3 regions of the Streptomyces sp. NBC_00461 genome follow, and region 3 is predicted to be linked to each of the others. Evidence: predicted binding sites of a transcription regulator. Region 3 holds the regulator's gene; each other region holds the start of a gene.

Region 1 (4,103 bases), 1.3 Mb from region 3:
ACCAGCTCCATACGGTCGAGCAGGGCCTCCGGGATGGCCTCCAGGACGTTCGCCGTGGCGAGGAAGACGACGTCGCTGAGGTCGAGTTCGACCTCCAGGTAGTGGTCGCGGAACGTGTGGTTCTGCGCCGGGTCCAGGACCTCCAGCAGTGCCGCCGCGGGGTCGCCGCGGAAGTCCGAGCCGACCTTGTCGATCTCGTCGAGCAGGACGACCGGGTTCATCGAACCGGCTTCCTTGATGGCGCGGACGACCCGGCCGGGCAGGGCACCGACGTAGGTACGGCGGTGGCCGCGGATCTCGGCCTCGTCGCGCACTCCGCCGAGGGCGACGCGGACGAACTTCCGGCCCATGGCGTGTGCCACCGACTCGCCGAGAGACGTCTTGCCGACGCCGGGCGGGCCGACGAGGGCCAGGACGGCACCGCCGCGCCGGCCGCCGATGACGCCGAGGCCGCGGTCGCTGCGACGCTTGCGCACCGCCAGGTACTCGGTGATCCGCTCCTTCACGTCCTCCAGGCCCGCGTGCTCGGCGTCGAGGATCGCCTTGGCGCCCTGGATGTCGTACGCGTCCTCGGTCCGCGTGGTCCACGGGAGTTCCAGGACGGTGTCCAGCCAGGTGCGGATCCAGGAGCCCTCGGGGGACTGGTCGCTGGACCGCTCCAGCTTGTCGACCTCCTTCAGCGCCGCTTCCCGCACGTGCTCCGGGAGGTCGGCGGCCTCCACGCGGGCGCGGTAGTCGTCGGACTCCTCGCCGTCCTGTTCGCCGTTCAGCTCGCGCAGTTCCTTGCGGACGGCTTCCAGCTGGCGCCGGAGCAGGAACTCCCGCTGCTGCTTGTCGACGCCTTCCTGGACGTCCTTGGCGATGGTCTCGGCGACGTCCTGCTCGGCGAGGTGGTCGCGCAGCTGCTGGGTGGCGAGCTTGAGACGGGCGATCGGGTCGGCGGTCTCCAGCAGTTCGATCTTCTGGTCGGTGGTCAGGAAGGGCGAGTATCCGGAGTTGTCGGCGAGCTGGGACACGTCGTCGATGGCCTGGACGCGGTCCACGACCTGCCAGGCGGCGCGCTTGCGCAGCCAGGCGGTGGCGAGGGCCTTGTACTCCTTGACCAGTTCGGTGACGTGGCCGGGCAGCGGCTCCGGCACGCTCTCGTCGATCCTCGTCCCCTCGACCCACAGCGCGGCGCCCGGGCCGGTGGTGCCGGCGCCGATCTTCACTCGGCCGCGGCCGCGGATCAGGGCGCCCGGGTCGCCGTCGGCCAGCCGGCCGACCTGCTCGACGGTGCCGAGCACGCCGGTGCCCGGGTATGCGCCGTCGACACGTGGCACCAGCAGGACCTTCGGCTTCCCCGGTTCGGACCGGGCGGCGGCCTGGGCGGCCTCCACCGCGGCGCGTACATCGGGGTCGTTCAGGTCCAGCGGCACCACCATGCCGGGCAGCACGACCTCGTCGTCGAGTGGCAGCACGGGCAGGGTGAGCGGTGTGGACGTCGAAGCCATGATCTACCCTCCGGCAGTCAAGTTGAGTTATGCCGACTCAATGCACGGGACGCCATGAATGTTCCCGAGGTCGTGTTCGCCGTGAGCGATCACCTCTGTCGATGGAGCGTGAGCTGCACATATCTTCGGTTCAGTAATAGACGAAGGTGGAACTCAGTCATTACAGGAGGGGTGTCGTGGACGAGGTCGTACGGGCATGGGTGCACGGGTGGGTCGTCTCGCGCCGGGCCGGTCCCCCGATGGAGGAACCATGGGGCTGGACGGTCGACGTGGGGCTGGTGGACCAGGTCTCGCGCCATGTCTTCGGCGCGACGAACGACGACGTCGACGAGGACACCGTGCGGAAGGTGGCCGGTGCGGTGACCGGGGCCGGTGTCTGGCTGAAGGTGTTCCGGGATCCGTCGGTGGCGCGGGAGTGGGTGGGCGCGGGCTGGTGGGTGGATCCGGAACCGGGGTATCTGATGACGATTCCGCTGACGGGAGCCGAGGAGACGGAGGTTCCGTACGGCCACCGGTTGCGGTCCTGGACGCGGGGCGGTGTCACCACGGTGCTGGTCGCGGCGCCGGACGGGTCACTCGCGGCCCGCGGCCAGATCGCGACGAACGGCGCGACGGCGGTCGCCGACCGGATCGAGACCGCGCCGGCACATCGGCGACGGGGGCTCGGGAGCGTGGTCATGCGGACCTTGCAGCGCACGGCGGCCGAGCAGGGCGCCGAGACGGGCGTGCTGGCGGGGACTCCGGCGGGGCGGGCGCTGTACGAGGCGCTGGGCTGGCGCACTGTGGCCCCGCTGACGAGCGCGAAGTTCGTGGGCCCGGCGGGCCGGCCCTGAGCGGGGCATGTCGGCCTCGGGCTTGCAGGGCCAACGCCAAGAACCTGCAACGCCGTTCACAGGAACGGCGTTGCAGCTTCCCGAACCCGTTCACAGGCTGCGACCCCCAAAAGCCCGAGGGCTCCCAGGAACCCCAGGACTCCCAGGAACCGCGGGACTACCAGGGCCGCTAGCGGGCCGCGCCGGGCGGCCCCGCCCGGTGCCAGCGCCTGATCATCGGCCAGGTCGCGATGCCTATCGCCAGCGAGATCAGGTGCCCCCAGTTGGTCATCGGGTCCGTGAACTCGATCAGGTCCTGGACCAGCATTCCGCCGAACAGCGCCAGCAACGGCCAGCGCAGCCACGGCGTGAGCAGTCCGGCCAGGGCGCCGACGCCCGCCGCCACGCCGAAGCTGATGCCGTAGTCCAGGCGGTGCAGGGAACTGTCGGGGAGATGGCCCACCAGGACCGCGAGACCCACCGTGCCCTCGGTCGCGAGGGTGGCCAGGACGTGCCCGAGCAGGAAGACGACGGCCGCCCGCCCCCCGCCCATCCGCCGCTCCAGCGCGGTCATGACGAGCAGGAACGCGAACATGTACGGCGAGGCGATCCCGCCCGCCACCCACAGGGCGCTGGCGAGCAGCACCAGGACGGGCGTCTGCACGAGGTGCGCCACGTCGGTGCTGGACGCCTGGTAGAGGGTGTAGACGAGAGAGGGGGAGGCGTACGCGGTGATCAGTGAGGTGAGGACCAGGACTGCCGCGTAGGCGAAGGTGAACGGGGTGCCGGTGGGGGTCGGCAGGAGGCGCCAGGGGCGGAGGGCGCGGGCCGTGCGGACGGGCACCGGCAGGCTGGGCGCCACGATGCTCGCCGGGCCGCGCTGGCGGGGCATGCCGTCCAGGAGCCCGGACACGCCGGGCGGGGGCGCGACCGAGGGCTCGTTCTCGGCCGTCGCGGTGTGTTCCACGGTGAGGCGCTCCTTCTGTTGCGCTCCACCCTCGACAACCGCAGGGGTCCCTGTCTGTGACCGACGCCACGCGAGAGGCGATTCACAGCAACCTCTCAGGCTTCTTACGCGTCCGGGGGCAGTTCCTCGCCATCGGCCGTGCCGGCGTGCGCCGCCCGGGTCGCCGGGTCCCGGTCGCCGGTGCGGTGGACGGAGGCGTCGCTGATGGCGTCGTCGCGGAGGCCCGCGCGCATCGGTTCACTGCAGCACTACCTGCCGCTCCGCTCGTCCTCCCACCGTCTCGCACCACGCCCCTGCCGGAGCCCTGCGGCCGCCACCCCACGGCTCGCCCGCGCTCCTCTTTCTCACGGCACTCGCGGCGTGAGGCCCGCGGCGCGCCCCGCAGCTCATGCAGGATGGGGCCATGACCGCCAGCTGCGACACCCCTTTAGTCCTGGACCGGCGCGAGGGCCCGTACGGCGAGGTCGTGCTGCGCCGGCACGGCGCGTTGCTGCAGATCATCGCCAACGGCTGCTTCCTGATGGACACCTCCGACGGCCGTTCGGAGCGGCGGCTCGTGGACGTCGCACGCGACGCCCTGGGCCGGCGCACGGAACCGGACGTACTGATCGGAGGCCTGGGTGTGGGGTTCTCCCTCGCGCACGCGGCGGCCGACCCGTACTGGGGCGCGATCACCGTCGTGGAGCGCGAGCGCGCCATCATCGACTGGCATCGCGACGGCCCCCTCGCCGCCCTCTCGGCGCAGGCCGTCGCCGACCCGCGCACGGAGATCGTCGAGGCGGACCTGATCACTTACGTCAATGAGACATCCGACACGTACGACGCCCTCTG
Region 2 (4,103 bases), 2.7 Mb from region 3:
ACGTCCCGGCGGTGAAGGGCCCGCAGCCGCGCGAACAGCCCGACCGGTACGACCTCGCCGCGCGCTGCGTCGTCGTCAACCGCTTCCTGCTGAACTTCACCATCGGCACCACCCCCGAGGAACTCCCCGCGTCCTATCCTGACGGCGACGAGGAGCAACTCGCCGCGCGCTGGCGGCGGGACGGGATCCCGCCCGCGTACGAGCGCTGCGGAACGGCGGGCGACGAGCCCGACCTGCTGCTCCTGCCGTGGGCGGGCTGGATGCAGCCCCCGGACCACCAACTGGCGTTCGCCACCGCCCTGACCCGGACCGTGTCGGCGGCGATGGACATGGCGGGCGGCCGCCGCGACTCCCTCACCGGCGAAGTGGCCCCACAGCGCCCCTGGCAGCAGGCCCTGAGCTGGTTCATCTCCTCCTACCCGCTGCTCGGCGGCATCGCGGCCGGCATCACCCTCGTCGCCGACGCCGAACTCACCCGCGCCCACGGCATCTCCGTCGCCGCGGTGAACCCGGAGTCCGGCGAGATCTACATCAACCCCCTGCGCCGGTTCGACGGCGAGGAATGGCGGTTCATCCTCGCCCACGAGATGCTGCACGCCGCCCTGCGCCACGGCGACCGCTGCGGCACCCGCGACCCCTACCTGTTCAACATCGCCTGCGACTACGTCATCAACGGCTGGCTGTGCGAGATGCAGGTCGGCACCATGCCGGACGGCCTGCTGTACGACCCCGCCCTCGCCGGTCTCTCCTCCGAGGAGGTCTACGACCGCCTCGCCGGCGACCTGCGCCGGATGCGCCGCCTCGCCACCCTGCGCGGCAAGGGCCTCGGCGACGTCCTGGGCGCCCCGCTGGGCCCGCCCGGCGACTACGTCGACCTCGACGAGTTCTACCGCCGCGGCCTCCACCAGGGCCTGGACCTGCACCAGCAGCAGGAGCGCGGCCTCCTGCCGGGCGGCCTGGTCGAGGAGATCCGCGCGCTCAGCCACCCGCCGCTGCCCTGGGACGCCCAACTGGCCCGCTGGTTCGACGAGTTCGTGCCCAGCCCGCAGCCCGTACGGTCGTACGCGCGCCCCTCCCGGCGCCAGTCCTCCACCCCGGACATCCCGCGCGCGGGCCGCTACTTCCCGCCCGAGGAGATCGCCCGCTGCACCTTCGGCGTGGTCCTCGACACCTCGGGCTCGATGGAGCGCACGCTGCTGGGCAAGGCCCTCGGCGCCATCGCCTCCTACGCAGGCGCCCGCGACGTACCGGCCGCCCGCGTCGTCTTCTGCGACGCGGCCCCGCATGACGCGGGCTATGTGCCGGTCACCGAGATCGCCGGCCGGGTCCGGGTCCACGGCCGCGGGGGCACGGCCCTGCAGCCCGGCATCGACCTGCTGCACCGCGCGGACGACTTCCCGCCGGGCGCCCCCGTCCTCGTCATCACGGACGGCTGGTGCGACGTGCTGCGGATGCGGCGCGAGCACGCGTATCTGATCCCGCAGGGCGCACGCCTGCCGTTCACCGCGCGTGGGCCCGTGTTTCGGGTGCAGTAGGCAGGAATGTGATCGGATGGCGTCGCAAGGAACAATCGGAATTCGGAAGGACTCACCGTGGCAACCACGCGCTCCGCACACACCGTCTGGGAAGGCAGCCTGATCGAGGGCAGCGGTGTCGTCAATTTCGACTCCTCCGGTGCCATCGAGGCACAGCCGGTCACGTGGGCCTCGCGCTCCCAGGACGCCAACGGCAAGACCAGCCCCGAGGAGCTGATCGCCGCCGCGCACTCCAGCTGCTTCTCCATGGCGCTGTCGCACGCCCTGAACGGCGCCGGCACCCCGCCCACCAAGCTCGTCACCTCGGCGGACGTGAACTTCCAGCCGGGTGAGGGCATCACCGGCATCCACCTCACCGTCGAGGGCACGGTCCCCGGCATCGACAACGACGCCTTCGTCGCCGCCGCCGAGGACGCCAAGAAGAACTGCCCGGTCAGCCAGGCCCTGACCGGCACGACGATCACCCTGTCGGCCAAGCTCGCCTGACACCCGTAGGGCCTGTACGGCCTTCGATGCCGCGCCCCGCCGGTCCGGGGGCGCGGCACCGTCGTTTCCGGGGTACCCGGCGTACGTGGGGTACGCGGCATTGACAACAGCCCACTCAAGTTTTGTGCTGGAGTCTGGAAGCGCCCTGGCGGAAGGGGACGGAGATGGCACGTGCGGTCGGGATCGATCTCGGGACCACGAACTCGGTGGTGGCCGTCCTGGAAGGCGGCGAACCCACGGTCGTCGCCAACGCGGAGGGAGCCCGGACCACACCGTCCGTCGTGGCCTTCGCCAAGAACGGGGAGGTGCTGGTCGGCGAGGTCGCCAAGCGGCAGGCCGTGACGAACGTCGAGCGGACCGCGCGCTCGGTGAAGCGGCACATGGGCGACGCGCAGTGGCGCTTCCCCGACGAGGGCTCCGTGGACGGTACGCGCTACCGGGCGCAGGAGCTGTCCGCGCGGGTCCTGCAGAAGCTGAAGCGCGACGCGGAGTCCTACCTCGGCGAGGACGTCACGGACGCGGTGATCACCGTTCCGGCGTACTTCGACGACTCGCAGCGGCAGGCCACCAAGGAGGCCGGGGAGATCGCGGGACTGAAGGTCCTGCGGATCATCAACGAGCCCACGGCCGCCGCCCTCGCCTACGGCCTGGACCGGGGCGAGGAGCAGACCGTGCTGGTCTTCGACCTCGGCGGCGGCACCTTCGACGTGTCACTGCTGGAGATCGGGGACGGCGTCATCGAGGTGAAGGCCACCAACGGCGACACCCACCTCGGCGGCGACGACTGGGACCAGCGGATCGTCGAGCACCTGGTCAAGAAGTTCAGGGGCCAGTACGGCATCGACCTCGGCAAGGACAAGATGGCGCTGCAACGGCTGCGGGAGGGCGCCGAGAAGGCGAAGATCGAACTGTCCAGCTCGTCCGAGACGACGATCAACCTGCCCTACATCACGGCCTCCGCCGAGGGCCCGCTGCACCTCGACGAGAAGATGACCCGCGCCCAGTTCCAGGAGCTCACCGCGGACCTCCTCGACCGCTGCAAGACCCCCTTCCACCAGGCGGTCAAGGACGCCGGCATCAAACTGTCCGCGGTCGACCACGTCATCCTCGTCGGCGGCTCCACCCGGATGCCCGCGGTCACCGACCTGGTCAAGGACCTCACCGGCAAGGACCCGCACAAGGGCGTCAACCCCGACGAGGTCGTGGCCGTCGGCGCGGCCCTGCAGGCCGGTGTCATCCGCGGCGACGTCAAGGACGTCCTGCTGCTCGACGTATCACCGCTGTCCCTGGGCATCGAGACCAAGGGCGGCATCATGACGAAGCTGATCGAGCGCAACACGACGATCCCGACCCGGCGTTCGGAGATCTTCACGACGGCCACCGACAACCAGCCCTCGGTGGGCATCCAGGTCTACCAGGGCGAGCGGGAGATCGCCGCGTACAACAAGAAGCTGGGTGTCTTCGACCTGACCGGGCTGCCGCCCGCCCCGCGCGGGATCCCACAGATCGAGGTCGCCTTCGACATCGACGCCAACGGCATCATGCACGTGTCGGCCAAGGACCTGGCGACGGGCCGGGAACAGAAGATGACGGTGACCGGCGGTTCCGCCCTCCCCAAGGACGACATCGACCGCATGATGCGGGAGGCCGAGCAGTACGCCGAGGAGGACCGCGGCCGCCGCGAGGCCGCCGAGACCCGCAACCAGGCCGAGCAACTCGTCTACCAGACCGAGAAGTTCATACGGGACAACGAGGAGCGCATCCCCGCGGACACCAGGACGGAGGTCCAGGAAGCCGTCACGGAACTGAAGGGCCTGCTGGAACGGAACGCGGAGACGGGCGAGTTGCGCACCGGCGTCGAGAAACTCGCCACCGTCAGCCAGAAGATGGGCCAGGCCATGTACGCCCAGGCCGACCGGCCCCCCACCGACACCGACACCGACACCGACACCGACACCGGCACCGAACAGCACACCGCACCGCCGGAGCAGGACGGCGTGGTCGACGCCGAGATCGTCGACGAGGACGACCGCGACACCAAGGGCGGCGCCGCTTAGGGCGCCTCTGTGCGGCCGAGGGGGA
Region 3 (4,103 bases):
CTCGAATACCTGGACAGGCACGCCCTCGAAGACCAGCTCCCGGTCCTGCTGCGGGATCTGCAGCAGGCCTGTCTGGCGTCCGCGGACGCGGTGGCGGAGCGGTTCTTCCCGTACCAGGGGCCCGTCGAGTGGGCCCAGGAAGGAGCCTGAGATGGCTCGTCGCCTTCGTATCAAGCACACCACCCGGGTCTCCTACGCCCAGCCCGCGGCCTCCTCGCACAACGAGGTCCGTATGACCCCGCTGACGCTGCCCGGCCAGACCACCCTGGACGCCCGCGTCACCGTGAGCCCCGCGACGGCCACCTGGTCGTACTGGGATTACTGGGGCACCCAGGTCACCGGCTTCGACCTGATGGACCCGCACGGCAACCTCACCATCACCGCCTCCAGCCTGGTCGAGACGTCACCTGCCGACGCGCTCCCGGCGGCGCCCACTTGGGCGAAACTGGCCGAACTCACGGTCAACTCACGCCTGTTGGAGTTCACGAGCCCGACGGTCCGTACGACGGTCCCGGCGAAGCTCGTCAAGAAGGCGCGCAAGGCGGCGGCCGGCCTCGACCCGCACGACACGGCGACGGCCGTGTCCGCGCTGGTCGCCGGCCGGGTGTCCTACCTGCCCGGCGCCACCAGCGTGAACACGTCCCCCGCGGAGGCCTGGGAGCAGGGCGCGGGCGTCTGCCAGGACATCACCCACCTCACCGTCGCCCTGCTGCGGGGCGTGGGACTGCCGGCCCGCTATGTCTCCGGCTACCTCCACCCCGACCGCGAGGCCGAACTCCACCGTCCCGTCGCCGGGCAGAGCCACGCCTGGATCGAGTACTGGGCGGGCGACTGGTGCGGCTACGACCCCACCAACAGCACCCGGGCCGACGAGTCCCACGTCGTGGTGGCCCGAGGCCGCGACTACGACGACGTCACCCCGCACAAGGGCATCTACCGGGGTGTGGCCGGCGGGCCGCCGGAGGTGTCGGTGGAGTTCACCCGGGTGGCGTGAACCCAGGCTCGGGCGGCTGCTCCACGTACGACGCGAACCTGGCCGGCACCGGGTTCGCGTCGTCCGCGCGGCACACGAGGGAGACGGTCGACAACCGGCCTACTTGAGGCCGATCGCCGCGCACTTCGAGGCGTACTTCGACGTGCAGATCTGGGAGATCTTGTAGATGCCGTCGGCGACGACCGTCGCCTTGATGTTCTTCTTCGTCAGGGCGGTCACGGTGACGAGCTGCGCGGGGATGCCCTTGTCCGTGGGGCTGTCGACCGTGTCCTGGGTGAGGGCGTCGAACTCGATGTCCTTGCCCTGCACCTTGGCCACGGCCATCTGCGCGGCGGCCTGGGCCTCCTGCGGGTACGACTTGTACACGCTCATGTACTGCTGGCCTGCCACGATCCGCTGCACGGCAGCCAGTTCCGCGTCCTGACCGGTGAGCGGCGGCAGGCTGGTGATGCCGGCGTCCTCCATGGCCTTGACGATGCCGCCGGCCATGCCGTCGTTGGCGGAGTAGACGCCCGCGATGTTGTCCTTGCCGATCGCGTTGATCGCCTCGGTCATGTTGGACTCGGCGTTCTTCGGGTCCCAGTCCTTGGTGTCGTACGACTCGGCGATCGTCACCTTGCCGTTGAGTTCGGACAGGGCGCCCGCCTTGAACTGCTTGGCGTTCGGGTCGGTGGGCGAGCCGTTCATCATGACGATCTTGTCGGAGGTGTCGACGCCGCTGCCCAGCGCGTCGAGCAGGGAGCGGGCCTGGACCTCGCCGACGAGTTCGTTGTCGAAGGAGATGTACGCGTCGATGGGGCCCTCGGCCAGCCGGTCGTAGGCGATGACCGGGATACCGGCGTCCTTCGCCTTCTTCACCTCACCGGCGATGGCGTGCGCGTCCACCGCGTCCAGCAGGATGGTGTCGACCCCGTCATCGATCATCTTCTGCATCTGGGACGCCTGCTTGTCCGCGCTCTGGCCGGCGTTGACGTAGTCGACCTTGCCCTGGTTCTTGGTGAGCGAGGCGACCTGCTCCTTGATGATCGGGTAGTCGAAGTTCTCGTACCGGGTGTTGGCCGTCTCCGGCAGCAGCAGCCCGATGGTGACGTCGTTGCCCTTCGTGGGGCTCGCCGACTTGCCGTCCCCCGACACGTTCAGCACCCCGCAGGAGGAGAGCGAGAGGGCGGTCGTGGCGACTGCCACGCACAGGGCGATACGACGGCTACGGGTGTTCACTGCGCTTACCTTCCGACACCTTCCGAACCAGGGTGCTTCACGCGGCCCAGGTGAAGGAAGCCAACGCTTTCTTCACACGATCGTCAAGGAATAACCGGGTAATGAGACGTCAACGTTAGAGTCAGGCCACTACGTGTCGGTCTGTCACCCGAAGGCCCGAACATGGCGAAGGGGCCCGGAATGTCTCCGAGCCCCTTCCACGACCTGCCGCGAGGACGTCAGTCGGACTGCTGCCGCTTCGGCCGCCACACCACCAACGCACTGGTCTGCTGCACCTCCTGGTACGGGACCAGATCGCGGCGGTACGACGCGTGCACCGCCGCCTCACGCTGCTGCATCGCCGCCGCCGCGCCCTCGACCGCCGACTGGAGTTCGGCGACGCGCTGCTGGAGCGCGGCGACCTGGTTCTCCAGTTCGATGATCCGCTTGATGCCGGCCAGGTTGATGCCCTCGTCCTGCGACAACTGCTGCACGGTGCGCAGCAGTTCGATGTCGCGGGCCGAGTAGCGGCGGCCGCGGCCGGGCGTGCGGTCCGGGGAGACCAGGCCGAGGCGGTCGTACTGGCGCAGGGTCTGCGGGTGCAGGCCGGAGAGCTGGGCCGCCACCGAAATGACGTAGACCGGGGTTTCCTCGGTCAGTTCGTACGGGTTGCGTCGACGGCCGTCCATCTCTGTCAAGCTCCCTTCGCGGCCTGGAACAGCTCCGCCCGCGGGTCCTCGCCCGCGGTCGCCTCGCGATACGCCTCCAGCGCGTCACGAGCCTTCCCCGTCAGGTCCACCGGAACACTCACCTCGACGGTGACCAGGAGGTCGCCGCGGGTGCCGTCCTTGCGGACCGCGCCCTTGCCCCGGGCACGCATGGTGCGGCCGTTGGGCGTGCCCGGAGGCAGCTTCAGGGTGACGGGAGGGCCGCCCAGGGTGGGAACCCTGACCTCGCCGCCGAGGGCCGCCTCCGCGAACGTCACCGGGACGGTGACGGTGAGGTTGTCGTCCCTGCGGCCGAACACCGGGTGCGCTTCGACGTGCACGGTGACGTACAAGTCGCCCGCCGGGCCGCCCCGTTCGCCCGGGGCGCCCTTGCCGCGCAGGCGGATGCGCTGGCCGTCCGACACCCCGGCCGGGATGCGGACCTGCATGGTCCTGGACGACTTGGCGCGGCCGCTGCCCTTGCAGACCTCGCAGGGGTTCTCCGCGATCAGGCCGCGGCCCTTGCAGTCCGGGCAGGGGTCGGTCAGCGAGAAGCCGCCGCCGGAGCCCCGCGCCACCTGGCCGGTGCCGACGCACGTCGGGCACACCCGCGGGTTGCCGTTCGCGTCGCCGGTGCCGGAGCAGGCCTTGCAGGGTGACTGCGAGGACATGCGCAGCGGGACCGTCGCCCCCTCGATCGCCTCGGTGAAGCTGAGGCTGACCTCGGTGTCGATGTCCTGGCCGCGCCTGGGCTGCACCCGCGTGGTGCCGGAGCTGCCGCGGTTGAACAGGCCCCCGAAGACGTCACCGATTCCGCCGCCGAAGCCCCCGGAACCCCCGGCGCCCTGGGGGTTGCCTCCGAAGAGGTCGCCCAGGTCGAAGTTGAACGAGCCGCCCGCGCCGCCCGGCCCCGGGCGGTAGCCGCCGTTGCCGAAGAGGGTGCGGGCCTCGTCGTACTCCTTGCGCTTCTTGGGGTCTCCGAGGATGTCGTTGGCCTCGGAGATCTCCTTGAAGCGCTCCTCGGCCTTGGCGTTGCCCTTGTTGGCGTCCGGGTGGAACTCGCGGGCGAGCTTCCGGTACGCCTTCTTGATCTCGGCCTCGGTGGCGTCCTTGGGGACGCCGAGGACCTTGTAGTAGTCCTTCTCGATGAAGTCCTTGGTGCTCATCCTCGACGCCCCTCCTTTCTCATCGGTTCAAGCTCAGCC

The links. The regulator HspR, encoded in region 3, represses chaperone genes until heat shock. The targets are predictions, from matches to a motif close to TTGAGNNNNNNNNNCTCAA.
Region 1: a site for HspR is predicted at 1,516-1,534, ahead of lon (endopeptidase La). Genes of this name have one in related genera too.
Region 2: a site for HspR is predicted at 2,122-2,140, ahead of dnaK (molecular chaperone DnaK). Genes of this name have one in related genera too.

Annotation. Positions count from the first base shown of each region.
Region 1 is NZ_CP107902.1:6,609,585-6,613,687, reverse strand. It holds gene lon (endopeptidase La) at 1-1,493, opposite strand, end outside; gene OG870_RS31070 (GNAT family N-acetyltransferase) at 1,670-2,326, shown strand; gene OG870_RS31065 (rhomboid-like protein) at 2,496-3,272, opposite strand; gene OG870_RS31060 (hypothetical protein) at 3,377-3,505, opposite strand; gene OG870_RS31055 (spermidine synthase) at 3,676-4,103, shown strand, end outside.
Region 2 is NZ_CP107902.1:8,073,440-8,077,542, forward strand. It holds gene OG870_RS37435 (vWA domain-containing protein) at 1-1,535, shown strand, start outside; gene OG870_RS37440 (OsmC family protein) at 1,593-2,021, shown strand; gene dnaK (molecular chaperone DnaK) at 2,186-4,078, shown strand; gene narJ (nitrate reductase molybdenum cofactor assembly chaperone) at 4,075-4,103, opposite strand, start outside.
Region 3 is NZ_CP107902.1:5,353,629-5,357,731, reverse strand. It holds gene OG870_RS25090 (alpha-E domain-containing protein) at 1-150, shown strand, start outside; gene OG870_RS25085 (transglutaminase family protein) at 152-994, shown strand; gene OG870_RS25080 (substrate-binding domain-containing protein) at 1,094-2,212, opposite strand; gene OG870_RS25075 (heat shock protein transcriptional repressor HspR) at 2,431-2,880, opposite strand; gene dnaJ (molecular chaperone DnaJ) at 2,886-4,064, opposite strand; gene grpE (nucleotide exchange factor GrpE) at 4,098-4,103, opposite strand, start outside.